DNA from 3 places in the Marinactinospora endophytica genome. Region 1 is predicted to be linked to each of the others. Evidence: riboswitches for the same ligand, from Rfam matches in the RefSeq annotation. Region 1 holds a riboswitch; each other region holds the start of a gene.

Region 1 (2,191 bases):
GTCGCGCGACGGGCGACAGCCCGGGGCCGGCCGGCGCGGTCGGACGCCCGCCCCGCGTCCGTCACCTGGGGCCCCGCGCGGCCTCCGCGACCCCGGACACAGGGCCGGCCCGAAGGACCGGGCGGAACGCGAGGGCGGGGGCGCGAAGGACCCTGACCCTCGCGCCAGGACCCGCCGCCGCCCGGAGGCGCACCGGGGCACGCGCCCGACCGGTGCGCCCGGCCGTCCCCGGCACTCCCGGAGGGGAGTCGGGCGGCGACGGCGCCGTCACCACCAGGCGTGGAAGTGGTGTACCGGTCCCTTGCCGCGGCCGACCTCCAGCTCGTCGGCGCGGCGCAGCGCCTCGGTCAGGTACCTCTTGGCGTCGCCGACCGCCTGTGACCACGACGCTCGCTGCGGGCGCAGCGCGGCGATCGCCGACGACAGCGTGCACCCGGTCCCGTGGGTGTTGTCCGTCGCGATCCGCGCGGCGGTGAACGTCTCGGCCTCGCCCTCCGGCCCGACCAGCAGGTCGGTGCTGTTCTCCCCGTCGAGGTGTCCGCCCTTGAGCAGCACCCGGCGGGCGCCCAGCTTGACCAGCCGCTCGGCCTGCGCCCGCATCCCGTCGAGGTCGACCGCCTCGGGTTCCCCGAGCAGGTCCGCGGCCTCCGGCAGGTTCGGCGTGATCAGGTCGGCGCGCGGCAGCAGCTCCGACCGCACCGCCTCGATCGCGTCGGCGGCCAGCAACCGGTCACCGCTCTTGGCCACCATGACGGGGTCGAGCACGATCCGGGTCAGACCGTGGCGGTCGATGGCCCCGGCGACCGCCTCGATCACCCCGGTGGTCGAGAGCATCCCGATCTTCACCGCGTCCACGCGGACGTCGCCCAGCAGGGTGTCGAGCTGGGAGGTGACGAACTCCGGCGGGACGTCGAGGACCTCGGTGACGCCCGTCGTGGTCTGGGCCACCAGCGCGGTGACCACGCTCATGCCATATCCGCCCAGCGCGGAGAAGGCTTTCAGGTCGGCCTGGATCCCCGCCCCGCCGCTGGGGTCGGTACCCGCGATGGACAGGATGTTGAAACTGCTCACCGGACGTTCCTTCGCTAGTACGAACTAGATCAGGTTCACGGGTGTGATCTCAGCCGGCCCCGACCGGCACCCCGCGCCCAGGCAGACCATAGCAACGCCGCGACCCCCGCCCGTGTTCCCCGTCCCGCCCCGTTCGCTCAGCCCGCATCCTGCGTGGCGGTGACCTGCGGCGATGGCTCGGGCGGATCGTCGGGGATGAGGAGGGAGGACAGGTACTCCACCAGCAGCGGCGCGACGATCAGCGTGATGATGCCGGCCACCACCGACACCGCCAGCCTCCACCAGCGTCCGTCCCCTCCCACCTCCGCGGTGGGCGCCGGGGGAGCCCACGCCATCGTCCCCCGGCCCCGGGCCGGCGTCACCTCCCGCCAGGCCCCCTTCAGCTCCGACACGTCCAGGCGGGTGGGGGTGGAGTCCTGTGGGGCGTCGGCGACGGAGGCGAGCGCCACGTCCAGTTCGCGCCCCGAAGGCCGGTGCCGGGGGTCGTACTGGAGCATGCCGTTGAGCACCGGACGCAACGGTCCGGCCAGCCGCATCGGGTCGGGCTGCTCCTCCAGCGCGGCGGTGAGCCGCTCCGCCTGCGAGGCGCGCTCGAAGGCGGCCCGCCCCTCCACCGCGAAGTACAGGGTCGCCCCCAGCGACCACAGGTCCGAGGCGGCCGTCACCGTCCCGTCCCGCAGCCGCTCCGGCGCCACGTAGCCGGACGAGCCCGGCAGCCGGCCGGTCAGCGTCAACGACTCCTCCGTGTCCGACACGGCGATGCCGAAGTCGGTGAGGACCACCCGGCCGTCCGGCAGCACCAGGACGTTGCCGGGCTTGACGTCACGGTGCAGCACGCCCGTGGCGTGCGCGGCCTCCAGGGCGGCCACGAGCCGGCGGCCGATCTCGGCCACCCGACGTGGCGGAAGCGGTCCCTCCTCCTCCACCATCCGGTCCAGCGCCCGGCCGCGCAGCAGCTCCATGACGATCCAGGGCCGGTCGGCCTCGCGCACCACGTCGTGGACGGTCACGATCGACGGGTGGCTCAGCCCCGCGCAGATGCGCGCCTCGCGCATGGTGCGGCGCAGCAGCTCCTCGCGCAGGTCGGGGTCGAGGTCGGGGGAGACCCGGACCTCACTTG
Region 2 (2,191 bases), on a different contig from region 1:
GACGCATGGCCAACGCGCCGGCGACGACGAGCCGCTGCTTCTCGCCTCCCGACAGCGCGGCGGTGGAACGCTGCGGGCCGTAGGGGAAACCGACCTCGCGCAGCGCCGTGTCCACCCGGCGCCAGATCTCCTCGCGCGCCACTCCGAGGTTCTCCGGCCCAAAAGCGACGTCGTCGCCGGCCCGGGCCATGACGAGCTGCGTCTCGGGGTCCTGGGCGACCAGGCCGGTCCCGCCCCTGCGGGCGGCGGCCGGCTCGCCGTCGACCAGCAGGCTCCCCTCCTGCTCGCCGTCGATCGCCCGCTCGGGGCCGGTGAGCCCGGCCATGGCGTGCAGCAGGGTGCTCTTGCCCGCCCCCGACGCGCCCAGGAGCAGGACGCGCTCCCCCGGTTCGATGGTCAGGTCCACACCGCGCAGCGCCCATTCCCGCCGGCCGGAGTGGCGCCAGCCCCATCCGGCGAGCTCGACGCGGGCCCCCTGGCTCGGATCCGGCATGCCCTCAGCCCCGCGCCGACGGGAACGGCGCCAGCGCGCCGGCCCGGGCCAGCGCCGTGGTCAACAGCCGCGCGCCGACCCCGGCGATGAGGGCCGCGCTGATCAGGACGAGACCGCCGTAGGCGAGCTGGTACTCCAACGGCCAGGTCGGGTAGTAGCGGACGTTGTCGAGGACCGCGGGGGACAGTCCGGCCGCCATCGCGGCGAGGACGCTGACGCCGACGTTCCACCGCCGGTACAGGAAGGCCGCGAAGACCAGCTCGGGCAGCAGCCCCTGGAGGGCTCCCTCAAGGACGACGGTCAGGCCCCACGTGGTGCCCAGGAACGCCGAGACGGACGCCGCCGTGATGGAGGTGAGCAGCGCCGCTCCCGGCTTGCGGATGATCAGCGCGCCGAGCACGCCCGGCAGCATCCACACCCCGTAGAGGACGGCCTGCGCCGGTGGGAAGAAGACGAACAGGACCTCGGTGGCCTGCCAGACCAGGCCCCACAGCCAGAAGACGACGCCGACCGCGACGCCGACGACGGCGGCGACCACGATGTCGACGGTGCGCCATCGGCGTCGGATGGGCGGTCCGGGGTCCTTGTGGGCGGGGGTTGAGGGTTTCACGGGTGTCCCTTCGCGTGGAGAAGAGCGAGAGGGCCCAGGCCAAGAGCGCCGCCGGCCACCCGTGCGGCGCAGGTCCTACGCGGACCGGCGCGTGGGGTGTGACGGCCGGTCGGCGGTTCCCACGACTTCCTTCGCTGGCATGACCCAGATCAGGTGTGTAAGGGTCTGCGGGCTGCCCCGCACTCTCAGCGCCGAAGCGCTCCCCTGTCGGTTTCTCCCATTATGGGCGCCATTCGCCCTGCCCCGTCAAGGACGGCCCGAACCGATGCCCGCGGACGAGACCGCCCCGGCCCCGGCTACCGCGGGACCGGGGCGGTCGGCGTCAACGCAACGGCATCCCCGCGACCATGCCCTCGGGTGGTTCGGGCACGACGATCAGGCCCAGCTCGGCCGGATGCGCGAGCAACGGGTGGTCGGGCAGCACCCGCACGGTGTAGCCGCAGGCCCCGGGACGGTCCAGGGGGATCGAGCCGGAGTAGCGCACGAGCGGGCTGTCGGCCGGTTTCCCCTCGGCGGCGGAAAGCCGGGCGAACGACGGCTCGACCAGCTCTCCCGCGCCGTCCAGCCGCCCCAGCGCGACCTCGACGCGCACGTCGGCGGGCTCCAGGTCGCCGAGCACGACCGTGGCCCGGACCTTCAGCTCGCCTCCCACCTGGGGCGGGTCCTCGACCCCGGCCACCTCGACGTGCTCGATGTGCACCCCCGGCCAGGAACGGACCACCCGCTGTTTCCACTCGGCGAGGTCGCGCACCCCGGCCAGTCCGTCGGCGGCCACCCGCCGGGAGGACTCGGCGGCGGGACGGTACAGCCGCTCCACGTAGTCGCACACCATCCGGGTGGCCAGCACCTTGGGACCCAGGGACACCAGGGTGTGCTTGACCATCTCGATCCAGCGCTTGGGCAGGTCGTCCTCATCGTGGTCGTAGAACAACGGGGCGACCTGCTCCTCGAACAGGTCGTACAGCGCGGCGGCCTCGATCGCGTCCCGGCGGTCGGGCTCGGCGACGCCGTCGGCGGTGGGGATCGCCCAGCCGTTGGAGCCGTCGAACCACTCGTCCCACCAGCCGTCGCGGATGGACAGGTTGAGA
Region 3 (2,191 bases), on a different contig from region 1:
CCGGGGCCAGATCGCGACGCTCACCGTTGACGATCACGTCCACTGCTTCACTCTTTCCTTCCTGGGCCGGGCGATGGCGCGGACCGCCCGGCCGCACGGGTGCGGCTGTTCAGACGGTCGCGGAGGCGTGCGAGAACCGGGTCGCGGCGAAGCGGCGCGCGTAGTCGGGGAGTTCCCCGGTCGTCAGCGCCTCGGCCATCGCGTCGCCCGTCGCCGGCGTGAACAGCACGCCGTGCCGGAAGTGACCGACGGCCAGGTGCAGACCGGGCACGCGGGTCGGCCCGAGCAGCGGCTCATTGTCGGGAGAGCCGGGGCGCAGGCCCACGCAGGTCTCCGCGATCTCCAGTTCGGTGACCCCCGGCACCAGCTCGCGGGCGTCGCGCAGGACCTCCCAGACGCCCCCGACGGTGAGCCGGGTGTCGTGGCCCATCTCCTCCTGGGTGGCGCCGAGCACGACCTCGCCGTCGACACGCGGGACCAGGTAGACGGGGGTGCCGCGGACCAGCCCCCGTACCGTGCGGGTCACGATCGGCTCCTCGCCCGAAGGGGTGCGCAGCCGCAGCAGCTGGCCCTTGACCGGACGCAGCGGGGGCACCACCCCCTCGGGCAGCCCGCCGATACGCGAAGTCCAGGTACCGGCCGCCAGGACGACCTGGTCGGCCTCCAGCCGCCGGCCGTCGTCCAGCAGGACGCCGCGGACCCGCTCCGCCGAGACGGCGACCTCCTCGACCCTCGCGTCCACCAGTGCCGCGCCGTGCCGTTCCGCGGCGGCGCGCAGCGCGGCCGTCAACCGGCGGGGGTCCACCGAGTGGTCGTCGGGGGCGAGGAGACCACCGCGGACGGAAGGGGCGACCATCGGCTCCAGCCTTCGGCACTCGCGTCCGGTGAGGCGCCGGGTCTGGATGCCCAGCCGTGCCTGGAGCTCCATCAATTCGGTGAGCCTGGCCAGGTCGTCGGTGTCGAAGGCGACCTGGAGGGTGCCCTCCGTGCGGTAGCCCACGTCATGCCCGCTGTCGGCGCGGAGTTCGGCGACGAACTCCGGATAGCGGTCGCGCGAGAGGAGCCCGAAGCGCATGAGCGCCTCTTCGCCGAACGTCGCCTCGGTGGCCGGGGTGAGCATGCCCGCGGCCACCCCCGACGCTTCGCCCGGGGTGTGGGGCGCCGCGACCGCCACGCGCAGCCCCAGCCGGGCCGCCCGCCAGGCGGTGACCAGGCCGATCAGTCCACCGCCGGCGACGATCACGTCGAAGTCGGTCGTCGTGCGCATGATGTCGCCCTCCGCTCCCTTCGCCGGCATGATCCGGATCAGGTTCGTGCGGTCGGAGGCGGTCAGCCTCCCTCTCAGCCGGGTCCGCCCGGCTCCCGCGGGGTTCTCGTGTCCTCGCGCCCATCCTAGTGGCGCCCTTTCGAGGGGACCGCGGAGGGGCTCTGGGCAGGGCGGGCGGCGGCTACGCCTAGAGCGATCACCGGCGGAAACCGGGTTTGGGAGGGGAAAGGGTGTGGGAAATTGGGTCACGTGACGCAGATCGACCCTGAGACCGACGCCCTCGTCGGCGACTGGCTGACTCTCCGGGAGGCCGCCAAGGCCCTGAACGTCAGCCCCAACCGCATCAAACAGCTCGTCCGCGAGCACCGACTCGCCGGGGCCGTGCGTGACGGCGAACTGTCGATTCCGGCGGCCTTCGTGACCGACGGCGAGATCGTCAAGGGACTTCCCGGAACCCTGACCGTGCTCGCCGACTGCGGGTTCGCCCCGGAGGAGTCCCTGCGGTGGATGTTCACCTCTGATGAGTCGCTGCCGGGCTCGCCCATCGACGCACTGCGGGCCAACCGCGGCACCGAAGTCCGGCGCCGTGCCCAGGCCATGCTGCTGTGACCTGACGGTGAACCCGACGGGCGTGGCCGGCCGTCCGGCCACGCCTCCCGCCCAGGGTGGGCCGGCGCGCGGGAGGGCGCGCCGCACGCCCTAACCTGGGCGGCGTGAATGCGAGCTTGCGAGAACGCCTGGAATCCGCCCGGCTCTACCTGTGCACCGACGCCCGCCGGGAACGAGGCGACCTGGCCGGGTTCCTCGACGAGGCCCTGGCCGGCGGCGTCGACATCGTCCAGTTGCGCGACAAGGGGCTGGAGGCCCGTCAGGAGCTGGAGGCGCTGGAGGTCATGCGCGAGGCGTGCGAACGCCATGGCGCGC

Evidence for each region. A riboswitch is a leader RNA that binds a small molecule or an ion and turns the genes downstream of it on or off. The one in region 1 is predicted to bind thiamine pyrophosphate.
Region 2: it holds a riboswitch for thiamine pyrophosphate, as region 1 does, so the genes downstream of both, ACYVHU_RS08330 (ECF transporter S component) here and thiD (bifunctional hydroxymethylpyrimidine kinase/phosphomethylpyrimidine kinase) in region 1, are expected to answer to the same signal.
Region 3: it holds a riboswitch for thiamine pyrophosphate, as region 1 does, so the genes downstream of both, thiO (glycine oxidase ThiO) here and thiD (bifunctional hydroxymethylpyrimidine kinase/phosphomethylpyrimidine kinase) in region 1, are expected to answer to the same signal.

What each region holds. Positions count from the first base shown of each region.
Region 1 is NZ_BAAGVM010000006.1:67,421-69,611, reverse strand. Features, by position in the region: gene thiD (bifunctional hydroxymethylpyrimidine kinase/phosphomethylpyrimidine kinase) at 268-1,071, opposite strand; TPP riboswitch at 1,061-1,155, opposite strand; gene ACYVHU_RS13225 (serine/threonine-protein kinase) at 1,209-2,191, opposite strand, start outside.
Region 2 is NZ_BAAGVM010000003.1:378,284-380,474, reverse strand. Features, by position in the region: gene ACYVHU_RS08335 (ABC transporter ATP-binding protein) at 1-493, opposite strand, end outside; gene ACYVHU_RS08330 (ECF transporter S component) at 498-1,103, opposite strand; TPP riboswitch at 1,213-1,319, opposite strand; gene glgP (alpha-glucan family phosphorylase) at 1,426-2,191, opposite strand, start outside.
Region 3 is NZ_BAAGVM010000001.1:550,581-552,771, forward strand. Features, by position in the region: gene thiS (sulfur carrier protein ThiS) at 1-43, opposite strand, end outside; gene thiO (glycine oxidase ThiO) at 110-1,297, opposite strand; TPP riboswitch at 1,266-1,376, opposite strand; gene ACYVHU_RS02445 (Rv2175c family DNA-binding protein) at 1,517-1,876, shown strand; gene thiE (thiamine phosphate synthase) at 1,981-2,191, shown strand, end outside.